DNA from 4 places in the Neobacillus sp. B4I6 genome. Region 4 is predicted to be linked to each of the others. Evidence: riboswitches for the same ligand, from Rfam matches in the RefSeq annotation. Region 4 holds a riboswitch; each other region holds the start of a gene.
What was found. A riboswitch is a leader RNA that binds a small molecule or an ion and turns the genes downstream of it on or off. The one in region 4 is predicted to bind thiamine pyrophosphate.

Region 1: linked by a shared signal. The riboswitch ahead of thiM (hydroxyethylthiazole kinase) and the one ahead of QF028_RS13610 (ABC transporter substrate-binding protein) in region 4 are both predicted to bind thiamine pyrophosphate.
Region 2: linked by a shared signal. The riboswitch ahead of thiC (phosphomethylpyrimidine synthase ThiC) and the one ahead of QF028_RS13610 (ABC transporter substrate-binding protein) in region 4 are both predicted to bind thiamine pyrophosphate.
Region 3: linked by a shared signal. The riboswitch ahead of thiC (phosphomethylpyrimidine synthase ThiC) and the one ahead of QF028_RS13610 (ABC transporter substrate-binding protein) in region 4 are both predicted to bind thiamine pyrophosphate.

Annotation. Positions count from the first base shown of each region.
Region 1 is NZ_JBNPWB010000002.1:2,660,034-2,663,224, forward strand. It holds gene thiD (bifunctional hydroxymethylpyrimidine kinase/phosphomethylpyrimidine kinase) at 1-818, opposite strand, end outside; gene thiE (thiamine phosphate synthase) at 1-3, opposite strand, end outside; gene thiM (hydroxyethylthiazole kinase) at 834-1,646, opposite strand; TPP riboswitch at 1,728-1,837, opposite strand; gene dcuS (DcuS/MalK family sensor histidine kinase) at 1,916-3,191, opposite strand, start outside.
Region 2 is NZ_JBNPWB010000002.1:1,501,078-1,504,268, reverse strand. It holds gene QF028_RS09520 (serine protease) at 107-274, opposite strand; gene thiC (phosphomethylpyrimidine synthase ThiC) at 295-2,079, opposite strand; TPP riboswitch at 2,221-2,335, opposite strand; gene QF028_RS09510 (hypothetical protein) at 2,393-2,692, opposite strand; partial or broken gene QF028_RS09505 (IS1182 family transposase) at 3,132-3,191, shown strand, end outside.
Region 3 is NZ_JBNPWB010000002.1:1,319,056-1,322,246, forward strand. It holds gene QF028_RS08635 (Ger(x)C family spore germination protein) at 1-952, shown strand, start outside; TPP riboswitch at 1,126-1,240, shown strand; gene thiC (phosphomethylpyrimidine synthase ThiC) at 1,382-3,166, shown strand; gene QF028_RS08645 (serine protease) at 3,187-3,191, shown strand, end outside.
Region 4 is NZ_JBNPWB010000002.1:2,352,837-2,356,027, forward strand. It holds gene QF028_RS13600 (ABC transporter permease) at 1-427, opposite strand, end outside; gene QF028_RS13605 (thiamine-binding protein) at 424-717, opposite strand; gene QF028_RS13610 (ABC transporter substrate-binding protein) at 731-1,726, opposite strand; TPP riboswitch at 1,874-1,983, opposite strand; gene eat (ethanolamine permease) at 2,302-3,191, opposite strand, start outside.

The sequences.
Region 1 (3,191 bases), 310 kb from region 4:
CATAATTCAGCCAGTTCCTTTGCAATTTTTCTTTTTCGATATGCCCAATGGTTAGTTGGACCATGTCCCTGCCCGATCTCCAAATGGTTTTCAATTGCGGACTGAATAAAATCCTTTGCTATACAAACTGCTTCATAAAGAGTTTCCCCTTTTGCTAGTTCAGCAGTAATTACTGCGGAAAAAGTACAACCTGTTCCATGTGTGTTCTTTGTCTGAATTCTCTTGCTGGTAAAGTAGTAAAATTCCTTTCCATCAAATAATAAATCAGTGGATTCAGACACATTTTCATCATGGCCGCCCTTAATCACGACATTTTTTACGCCTAACGCAAGTAGTCTTTTAGCAGACTCCAGTTTATCTTCCACTGTCAGAATCGACATGCCCGTTAGTACTTCCGCTTCTGGAATATTCGGGGTGATTACCGTTGCTAGCGGCAATAAGTATTTTTTCATGGCAGAAATGGCTTCCATTTGCAACAAAGAAGCGCCACCCTTTGCAATCATGACAGGATCGACAACAATATTTTGCCATTGATAATTTCTAAGCTGTGCAGCGACGGCCTCGATTATTTCAGCATTAAAAAGCATTCCTGTTTTCACCGCATCCGTACCGATATCTTCGCCGATCGCTTCGATCTGTTTTACGACTGCCTCAGCCGTCATTGGATAGACAGCATGGACGCCTAATGTATTTTGGGCCGTTACTGCAGTCAAAGCCGACATCCCGAAAACATCTAATTCCTGAAATGTCTTTAAATCCGCTTGAATTCCTGCTCCACCGCCGCTATCAGAACCAGCGATTGTTAATGCTTTTTTCATTTAAATTACCCCCAGTTATCGATTGAATTGTTTAACAGAAGCATGTGAAATGATATCTTCGGAAGAAACTAAAGTTAATTGGTTTAAGAATTCGATTTGGAAACTTCCAGGTCCCATTTCAACTGTTTTTGCTGCTGCCTTCTCTGCCGCGATTCCATAATACGTTAAAGCAGCCACTGAAGCTTGAAGCAGGTCCTTTTCCACTCCTGCAAACGCTCCAATCACAGAGGTTAATAAACAGCCAGTGCCTGTCACCTTCGTTAAAATTGGATGTCCATTTGACACGACATAGGTTGTTTTCCCATCCGAAACGACATCCTCTTTTCCAGTGATGACGACAAGACCATTTAATTTTTGTGCTGAAGTAATAGCTAGTTCAATGATATTTCCTTTTGCATCCCCAGCATCGACGCCCTTAATTTCCCACTTTTCACCAACCACATTGGCAATTTCGGCTGCATTACCTCTAATCACAGAGACTTTTACCTCGTTCATAATTCTTTGCGCGGTTTCGGTTCGATAGCGGGTAGCCCCTGCACCAACCGGGTCAAAAATGACGGGAACACCGGATTCATTGGCCGCTTTTCCGGCAATGATCATCGATTCTACTGTCTGTGGGTTTAATGTTCCAATGTTCAATACTAATGAACTTGCAATCTTGGCCATATCTGCTACTTCCTCAGCTGCATATGCCATAACCGGTGAGGCACCAAGGGCAAGGAGCCCATTTGCCGTAAAATTCGTAACGACCACATTGGTAATATTATGTACCAGCGGATTATCCTTTCTAACTTCTTCCAACGTTTCATACAAACTATTTTTTTCCATCTCGATTTCCCCGTTTCTTATTTTAAAATAAAAAAACCAGATCCAATAATGGACCTGGTTAGTTAGTCAAAGAAATAATTAACATTCACTTGGCTACTTTCCTCCGCTGGTATTACCCAGATCAGGTCCGAAGGGTTGAAAATTTCTCCATTTTCTCTCAGCCTGTTTACAGGGCACCCCTAGTAGATCTAATACTTTATTTAACTAACTACATAATATTCCTATGGTACTAGAATGTAAAGGAAAAAGTATCAGTTAACATAACATTATTATTGTTTGCTTTTATATGGGAAAGTAACAATAAATGTTGTCCCTTTTCCTTTTTGGGAATGAATTTCTATCTGTCCATTTAATTTTTCCAAGCTTCTCTGCACCAATGATAAACCGATTCCGCGATTTTCACCCTTGGTAGAATACCCTTTGATAAATAAGTGATGTCTTACATCCTCATCGATTCCTTGTCCTGTATCATGGACCTCCAACGCTAGGACTTCATCGTAAAAGTCAAACCTTAAGGTAACTTTTTTATGTGGACGGTCCGCAACAGCATCCAGTGCATTATCGATTAAATTTCCGAGAATCGTTACCACTTCATGGGTTATTTCCTGCTGCTCTGGTTCAGGTAGACTTCCTTCCCCATCAATGATTAATTCACATCCATTTTCCCTGGCGAAGCTAAGTTTTCCTAAAATAAAACCTGCTAAAACAGGATCTTTAAACCGACTGACAACAAATTCTACCTCAGTTTGTTGGTGATCGACAATTTTGGTAATGTATGACGAGACCATTTGATAGTCTTTCATATGAATTAAACCTGATATTACATGCAGTTTATTCATGAATTCATGTGACTGAGTTCTCAGTGCTTCCGCGTATAGCTTTACACCGGTTAATTGTTCAGCTAATTGCTTGATTTCGGTTTTTTCTCGGAAGGTAGCAATCGCACCGACAATCTTTCCTTTGACAACAACCGGAACCCGATTGGTTAAAATGGTAATATGATTGATTTCTTGTTCTTGGTCTAATTGAGATTCCCCCGTTCCTAGAACAGAAGATAGCATTGAATTTGGCATGTAGTCATCCACTTTTCTTCCTAAAAAGGGCCCATGAATGCCAGCTTTTTGAAGAAGTCGGATCCCCTCATTATTTACGAGAGTGGTAAAAGCATCCTGGTCAACTGCCAAAATTCCTTCCTTTGTGGATTGAAGCATCGCACTACGTTCCTCAAGCAATTTTGCCATCTCACTCGGCTCAAGTCCAAAAAGAATCGCTTTGATTTTTCTAGCTAGAATAAGGGCTCCTAGAATCCCAACTAGAATTCCTACTCCCACACCGATCAAAATAATTTTCCTACTTTGTTCAATCGCCTGATTAACTTTTTCTAAAGAAATCCCAACCGCGACTGCTCCTATTTGTTTATTTTCTTGATCATACACCGGAACAAACGAGCGTAAAGACAATCCCAATGTCCCATTGGCAATGGAAATATGCTCTTTCCCTTTTAAGACAGGTCCTTCATCCCCACCGACAAAATGCAGACCTAAT
Region 2 (3,191 bases), 850 kb from region 4:
TTATAGAAAAAACTAAAAAACCTTACCCTGATTATTAATCAAGGTAAGGTTACATGGCTATCTTTTTAATACCCTCTTGTTAGATTATCTTTTTGTCGAGTTTTGTTTAATAATATAATACATTTACCTTATTACACTTCAAACATTTTTCATAATATTGATCGCCATCAAAATGATGATCACAATTTTGCTGAATTTCCTTTAAACGCTCCTCTAAAAAAGCAAGGCTAGTTTTCATTTGCGTAATTTCCTCGTTAATCTTTTGAACATTCATCGTATAACCTCCCAAGAAAGTTACTGATATATGCTGCCCCCAGATTGCTTAAACTCCTTAGCTTTTTCCTTCATACCTGTTTCAATAGCTTCCTTCGTATCAAGTTTGTTTTCTTTCGCATAATTACGAATATCTTGAGAGATTCTCATGCTACAAAATTTTGGTCCACACATTGAACAGAAATGTGCTGTTTTTGCACCTTCCGCAGGTAAAGTTTCATCATGATATTCTATCGCTCGTTCTGGATCTAAAGATAAATTAAACTGATCTCTCCAACGGAATTCAAAACGAGCTTTTGATAAGGCATCATCTCTTTTTTGGGCTCCTGGATGTCCTTTTGCCAAATCAGCAGCATGGGCGGCAATTTTATAAGTAATAACCCCTACACGAACATCCTCTCTATTCGGTAAACCTAAATGTTCTTTAGGCGTTACATAACAAAGCATAGCTGTGCCATACCAACCAATCATTGCAGCCCCAATAGCAGATGTAATGTGATCATAACCAGGTGCTATATCAGTCGTAAGAGGTCCAAGTGTGTAGAATGGTGCTTCCTGACACACTTCTAGTTGTTTATCCATATTTTCTTTAATTAGGTGCATAGGTACATGTCCAGGTCCTTCAACCATTACCTGTACATCATGTTCCCAAGCAATTTTTGTTAGCTCTCCAAGAGTCTCTAATTCTGCAAACTGCGCTTCATCATTCGCATCTGCAATTGACCCAGGACGTAATCCATCCCCTAAAGAGAATGCAACATCATAAGACTTCATTATTTCGCAGATTTCTTCAAAGTGAGTATATAAAAAGCTTTCTTTATGGTGGTGTAAACACCATTGTGCCATGATTGATCCACCGCGGGATACAATACCTGTTAACCGTTTTGCCGTTAATGGGACATATCGTAAAAGAACACCAGCATGAATGGTGAAGTAATCAACACCTTGCTCCGCTTGTTCGATCAAGGTATCACGGTAAACTTCCCATGTAAGATCTTCAGCAACACCATTTACTTTTTCAAGTGCTTGATAAATGGGGACCGTGCCGACAGGAACAGCTGAGTTTCGAATAATCCATTCTCGTGTTTTATGAATGTTTTTACCTGTTGATAGATCCATAATATTATCAGCACCCCAGCGAGTCGCCCATGTCATTTTTTCAACCTCTTGTTCGATGGATGATGAAACAGCAGAGTTACCGATATTCGCGTTAATTTTAACATGAAAATTACGTCCTATTATCATAGGTTCTGACTCTGGATGATTGATATTAGAAGGAATAATCGCTCGACCTTTTGCAACTTCATCACGAACAAATTCAGGTTTCATATTTTCCCTTATTGCGATAAATTCCATTTCAGGAGTAATAATTCCCTTTTTTGCATAATGAAGCTGTGTGACATTTTTCCCTTTTTTTGCACGTAATGGTTTGCGCTTTAAACCCGGAAACACGTGATGATTGGCACGAGGATCTTTTTCATCCTTATACCCATTATCTACAGGCTTAATTTCTCGACCTTCATATTCTTCAACATCTGATCGTTCATGAATCCATGTGCTTCGAATAGCAGGAAGACCTTTTGAAATGTCAACAGAATAATTTAGATCCGTATAAGGACCGCTTGTATCATACACGCGTACTGGAAGGTTTTCCTCTTCACCAAACGTACCTGTTGTCGGGCTTAACTCAATTTCACGCATTGGTACTTTAATGTCGGATCTCGAACCTGTTACATATACTTTTTTACTTCCTGGAAAACTAGACATGATGGAAATATTTTGTTCGTTTAATGAAGTCGTTGACATACTTAATCTCTCCTTTTTTTGAATATAAGGACGAGATACAGAACATAACAAGTGGAAAAGCGTATAAAAGTACATCAAAAAGCCGGGACCATAAATGGTTGGACCCGGCTAATATGTATGCAGAAGTAGAGGTGCATTGAAGATTGTCTATTCTAACTTCCCCACGCTGGTATGATCCAGATCAGGTCCCAAGAGTCAAGAAACTTCATCGTGTTTCTTTCTCAGCCCAACTTATTGGGCTCCCCTAGTTATTTATATTCAATTAAGTTACATTATATATGAGTATCGGGTAAAATGAAACACATAATATTATTTAAAGTGATATAGTCGCTTTTTTACGGCAATTCACTTCTTCCCAATAATATTGAATAGCCTCTTTCCTAACTACCTCTGGACAATCTATTTCATCATCCCAATGGTCGTAATTGTTTTCTCCATTTACATGTTGGATATCCACACTATAATATTTATCTTTGTATTTGAAAATAATTACTACCATCTCGGAATATCCAGCATCATCATTTCCAAGTTCCTGAATAAATTCTATTCCGTAACTTTCATGGTTTTTACGTTCGGCAACAGAATCTAGTATAATATTTTTAGGAAACTTCATCTTTCTCGCTCCTTCATTTTATAAGTTTACTTCATTATGAAATCACAATTATTTGGTTATTTCAAGTCTAAAAAATTGGCTCTTTTTCCATTCCACCCCGTTCGAATATAGAGTAACTATTTCTACGATCTCAGGCTGTCGAGAAACTTTCGACAGCCTCTTATTTTCTACAATAACTTTAACCATTCACCGCGTTAATTTATTATAATATTATTAATATATAGGCTTTGCAACATGTCTGTTGATTTGCGCTCCAGGCACTTCGCTTTCCGCGGGCGTGCCGGGGAGCCTCCTCGGCGCTGAAGCGCCTGCGGGGTCTCCCCTACCCCGTACTCCCGCAGGAGTCTGCGTGCCTTCCGCGCAAATCAACAGAGCTGTAAAATCAATAATACACTGCTCTTAACACAACCAAACAATAAAAAATTGAGTGGTGAAATCTATGTTTAAACCAAGAGTATCTACCCAAAGTGAATATGAATTTGTTTCTATTGATGAATTG
Region 3 (3,191 bases), 1.0 Mb from region 4:
AGGGGGATCGCAACAACAATCTTATGTTAATATTTCTGAAACGGGAGACTCCATCCTTCAAGAGGTTCGTGAATTATCATTAGTAACGGATCTTCCTTTTAATGCCAGTCATATGAAAGTCATTGTAATCGGTGATAAACTTGCACGATCGTATAGTTTAGATCGATTACTTGATCAATATCTTCGGGATAATGATTTTAGACCAAGCTGCCTTATGTTTATTAGTAAAGGGAGAGCTAGAAATACCCTAGTATCAAAGAAAGCAGGAGAAGTTCCAGCATTTCGTCTGTTTGGAATGGTAGATAATGCCTATCGATCGACAAGAATTTTGCCTCCTATCTCGATTATTAAATTAGACGGTAAGCTAAAATCAGGATCCAGTTTTCTTTTGCAAAATGTGATCTCGGAAAATGGAGAAGTGAAATTTGCAGGAGCTGCCGTGATAAAAGGAAAGACAAAAAAACTGCGTGGTTTTTTAAATGAAGAGGAATTGGAGGGGATAACATGGATAACAGGCAAGGGGAAAGGCGGTTTGGTAAAAAGTTTTGATAAACAGACTAGTGGGCTAATCGTATATGAGATAGCGTCTATGAAAAGTAAAATCACCTCTCATGTTAAGGGAAACAATATCTCTTTTGTTGTAAACATCGAATCAGAAGGGCGATTATCTGAGAATTGGGTGGTTTCAGGTAACTCTTTTGATAATACATTTCTAAAAAGGGCAGAAGAATCCACCGAAAAAGAAGTAAAACGATTGGTTGATCATACAATTAAAAAAACGCAAAAGGAATATCGAGTAGACGTTGCTGGTTTTGGGAACCGTTTAAGAATTGAGCATCCGAAAGTATGGGAAAAAGTCAAAAAAGATTGGGATCAAACATTCAGTGAGGTTCCAATTTACTACAACGTAAAAATAACAATCAAAGATTATGGAGCGTCAGGTCACAAGTAAGCCTTCTTTTTTTAGGGTACGAAAAAAGAATTATACTTCTTAAAACCCAAGCAAGAAGATATCTAACCTTTCTCTCTCCACCTAAACATACTATCTAAAACGACTATTTCACTTTAAATAATATTATGTATTTCATTTTAACCGATACTCATATATAATATTGTTAATTGAATATAAATAACTAGGGGAGCCCAATAAGTTGGGCTGAGAAAGAAACACGATGAAGTTTCTTGACTCTTGGGACCTGATCTGGATCATACCAGCGTGGGGAAGTTAGAATAGACAATCTTCAATGCACCTCTACTTCTGCATACATATTAGCCGGGTCCAACCATTTATGGTCCCGGCTTTTTGATGTACTTTTATACGCTTTTCCACTTGTTATGTTCTGTATCTCGTCCTTATATTCAAAAAAAGGAGAGATTAAGTATGTCAACGACTTCATTAAACGAACAAAATATTTCCATCATGTCTAGTTTTCCAGGAAGTAAAAAAGTATATGTAACAGGTTCGAGATCCGACATTAAAGTACCAATGCGTGAAATTGAGTTAAGCCCGACAACAGGTACGTTTGGTGAAGAGGAAAACCTTCCAGTACGCGTCTATGATACAAGCGGTCCTTATACGGATCCAAATTATTCTGTTGATATTACAAAAGGTCTTCCTGCTATTCGCAGCACATGGATTCATGAACGAGCAGATGTTGAGGAATATGAAGGTAGAGAAATTAAACCTGAAGATAATGGGTATAACGATCAAAATGATCCTCGTGCCAATCATAACGTGTTTCCTGGTTTAAAGCGCAAACCATTACGTGCAAAAAAAGGGAAAAATGTCACACAGCTTCATTATGCTAAAAAGGGAATTATTACTCCTGAAATGGAATTTATCGCCATAAGGGAAAATATGAAACCTGAATTTGTGCGTGATGAAGTGGCAAAAGGTCGAGCGATTATTCCTTCTAATATCAATCATCCAGAGTCAGAACCTATGATAATAGGACGTAATTTTCATGTTAAAATTAACGCGAATATTGGCAACTCGGCTGTTTCATCCTCCATCGAACAAGAGGTTGAAAAAATGACATGGGCCTCGCGCTGGGGTGCCGATAATATTATGGATCTATCAACAGGTAAAAACATTCATACAACAAGGGAATGGATTGTTCGAAACTCAGCAGTTCCTGTCGGCACCGTCCCCATTTATCAAGCACTTGAAAAAGTAAATGGTGTTGCTGAAGATCTTACATGGGAGGTTTACCGTGATACCTTGATTGAACAAGCGGAGCAAGGTGTTGATTACTTCACCATTCATGCTGGTGTTCTTTTACGATATGTCCCATTAACGGCAAAACGGTTAACAGGTATTGTATCCCGCGGTGGATCAATCATGGCACAATGGTGTTTACACCACCATAAAGAAAGCTTTTTATATACTCACTTTGAAGAAATCTGCGAAATAATGAAGTCTTATGATGTTGCATTCTCTTTAGGGGATGGTTTACGTCCTGGGTCTATTGCAGATGCCAATGATGAAGCGCAGTTTGCAGAATTAGAGACTCTTGGAGAGCTAACAAAAATTGCTTGGGAACATGATGTACAGGTAATGGTTGAAGGACCTGGACATGTACCTATGCACCTAATTAAAGAAAATATGGATAAACAACTAGAAGTGTGTCAGGAAGCACCATTCTACACACTTGGACCTCTTACGACTGATATAGCACCTGGTTATGATCACATTACATCTGCTATTGGGGCTGCAATGATTGGTTGGTATGGCACAGCTATGCTTTGTTATGTAACGCCTAAGGAACATTTAGGTTTACCGAATAGAGAGGATGTTCGTGTAGGGGTTATTACTTATAAAATTGCCGCCCATGCTGCTGATTTGGCAAAAGGACATCCAGGAGCCCAAAAAAGAGATGATGCCTTATCAAAAGCTCGTTTTGAATTCCGTTGGAGAGATCAGTTTAATTTATCTTTAGATCCAGAACGAGCGATAGAATATCATGATGAAACTTTACCTGCGGAAGGTGCAAAAACAGCACATTTCTGTTCAATGTGTGGACCAAAATTTTGTAGCATGAGAATCTCTCAAGATATTCGTAATTATGCGAAAGAAAACAAACTTGATACGAAGGAAGCTATTGAAACAGGTATGAAGGAAAAAGCTAAGGAGTTTAAGCAATCTGGGGGCAGCATATATCAGTAACTTTCTTGGGAGGTTATACGATGAA
Region 4 (3,191 bases):
TAAATCCATCCAAGGCGGCCACTGTAATGGGAAAGAAACAAACAAGGGTGATGACAATCATTTTGGGCAATAAGCCAAACCCAAACCAAATCACCAACAGTGGAGCCAGAACGATAATGGGAACATTTTGTGATAAAATCAACAATGGATAGAAGGAATCCCTTAAAACAGGTACAAGATGGAATAAAACGGCGACTGCCAGTCCAATGAATGCTCCAACTACAAATCCAAATAATGAAATTTTAACCGTTGAAAACACATCTGGATAAAAATCACGCCAACCGGCAATGGCCTCTGTGAAAATCTTTGATGGCGGCGGAAGAAGCCATTCCGGCACTTCTGATATTTTAACGACAATCTCCCAAATGACAAACAAAAGGAGGAGAACCAAAATCGGTCTCCACCCTTTTACAAGATTCTTCCTCATGATCGATATTTCTCCGTTAAGTCATCCATGGAAATGCCTGTTGGCTGATAAAGGATTTTCACTTGAGAAATGACATTTTTGCTTCCCATTTCAATCATTCGTTCATTCATTTTTGAAATCACAGTAAATAATTCGTGCAGTTCGCCTTCCATGGTTGTTTCTAACGGGTGTACCTCATATTTCACACCAGATTCAGCAATGACTTTAATGGCTGAATCAACGTATGGAATGACGTCTTCTCCATCCTTTGTTTTCGGTATGATTTGAATGCTGATTAATGAATTCGCCATGTTTTTCTACCCCCTAGTGTTTTGGTAAAAATTCATTTGTAAATGCTTTTTTCGCATCTAATTTCTTGTCAAGAAGCTTATTATCATACATCCATTGGGCATAATTTTCCCAAACCTCTTGCTTTTGAATTCCCCATTCCTTTGCATCATCCTGATATTTTGGAGACAACCATTCTTGACTCTTCTTTACAAGCTTTGGATCTAAATCCGGTGCTGCTTTAATCAGGATATCTGCAGCTTGATCAGGGTTTTTAATGGCAAATTCATACCCCTTGGCAGCGGCATTTACGAACGCCTTAACCGTTTCAGGGTCCTCTTTGATCATTTTCTCGTTTGTTTCTAAAACAGGTGTATAGTAGTCCAGTTTGTCAGAGTAATCTGTTAAGTAAACCATATTAATTTTTTCATTACGAAGCTCTGCTTCTACACCAGTCCACCCATAGTAAATCCAAGCGAAATCGATGTCTCGTTTCACAGCCGTAAAAAAGTCCGTATCCCCCATGTTCACGATTTTCACCTTATTGGCATCGGCGTTTTCCTTTTTCATGAGAGAAGTGATGACAGATTTTTCGACTGGCGAGCCCCATCCACCATATGTTTTTCCTTGAAAATCTTTCGGAGATTGAATCTGTTTGCCAGCTGGTGAAGCGAATCCTGATGTATTGTGTTGAATCACTGCAGCGATCGATACGAGCGGTACCCCTTGAATACGTGCCTGGGTAATCGCTTCTTGGTAGCCAACACCAAACTGCGCCTTGCCAGAAGCTACAAGTTGGTCAGCACCGGTCTCACCCGGCATGATAATATCCACATCCAAGCCTTCTTTTTTAAAGAATCCTTTTTCTTTTGCTACATATAATCCAGTATGATTGGTATTTGGCGTCCAATCCAGTACAATCGAGACCTTTTTAAGCGGCTGTTTTTTTTCTTTTGCGTTTTCTGTTTCTTTTTTGCTGCTGCATCCAGTCACTAAAAGGACTGAAAGGACTAGTACTAGCCATTTCTTCATGTAGAATCCCCCATATGTAAAAATAATATCTAAAGTGAAACAAAATAAATTGGCTGAAACCTCAGTGTTGGTTAGAAGGCAAAAACTTGCTTAAACAAAATAAAGCACCCAGGCAAAGAAACCTGAGTGCATATCAGCAAACAATTAATTGTTTAAGAATATGTTCCCTCCGCCGGTATCAACCAGATCAGGTTCCAAGGGTCATCGTCTCACGGACTAAATCTCAACCGGCATCACCGGTTCCCCCACATTACATCGTATTCCACTTCATATCCTACTATTATATCAGTCAAGGCAGACAAAGCCAACTGCTTTTATCTATTAATGCTTGTTAACAAATACTTCCTATCATGAAACATCCAGTTCTCATCTTCTGTTGGCACGTAAACAGAGGTTAATTCACCTGCACGAAATAACTTTGCTAGTTAACCTACGGTGTTACGAGTAAGGAGCTAGTTTCGTTCATGATAACTTATACGAACAGGGGCATTATTTGAGGACCGTCTGTATCCAATCCATTCAACGAATACAAAAAAGATGCCCCACCCCAATGGAACATCTTTTTCTATTGAACGTTATCCTATTTTCTCATCTGTCCCTGTTTCTCCAGAAGTCACATCCTCAATTAAAACAAACTCCTCCGACATTGGACGAAGATTCTTGGATCCTACTAAGAAATAGTAGACAATCGCCACACCAAAAATCGTCAGAATCACACCCGCCAAAGGCAGCTCCACTCCAAACAAAGGAAGAGTTGTCGTTAACACGCTGTATTTTACCACGCAGAAGAAAGAGAAAACACCCAATACTAATGCAATCGCCGGTACCACAGGATAGCTCACCTTAAATGGTCTTTCCAAATTCGGCTCCTTTTTCCGCAGCACAAACAACGAAACCATACTTAAGCAGTACATCGTAATCGCACCAAAAACGGATAGGATAATCAACGCATTAGCAAAGTTTGCTGAGCCTGCTGCGATCACTCCAATCGCTCCAGGAACAATCAAGCCCCAATGCGGCACCCCGCGTTTCGAAAGATTAGACAAAAACTTAGGCAGGTATCCTGCACGAGCCAGGGCAAACGTTTGACGGGAATAACCAATAATAATACCGTGCAAGCTGGCAATTAAACCAAATAAACCGATAATGGCAACTGATTTTGGAATAAAGCTGCCTTCTCCATAAATACTTTCCAATGCCTGTGGAAGTGGATAATCCGCCGGTTTACCGTTACCGCCGCCAAGTCCTGCCGTTACGACTAAGGTTAAAATCGTTGCCACACCAAGCGTTAAAATTCCGGAAATAAAGCCTTTTGGAATATCCTTCTTCGGGTCGCGCACCTCTTCTGCTGCCATCGCTCCCCCTTCAATCGCAAGGAAGAACCAAATGGCAAATGGAATCGCTGCCAAAACACCGGACCAGCCATGACTAAAAGCCATATCATTAAATATATTGGATGATTGAA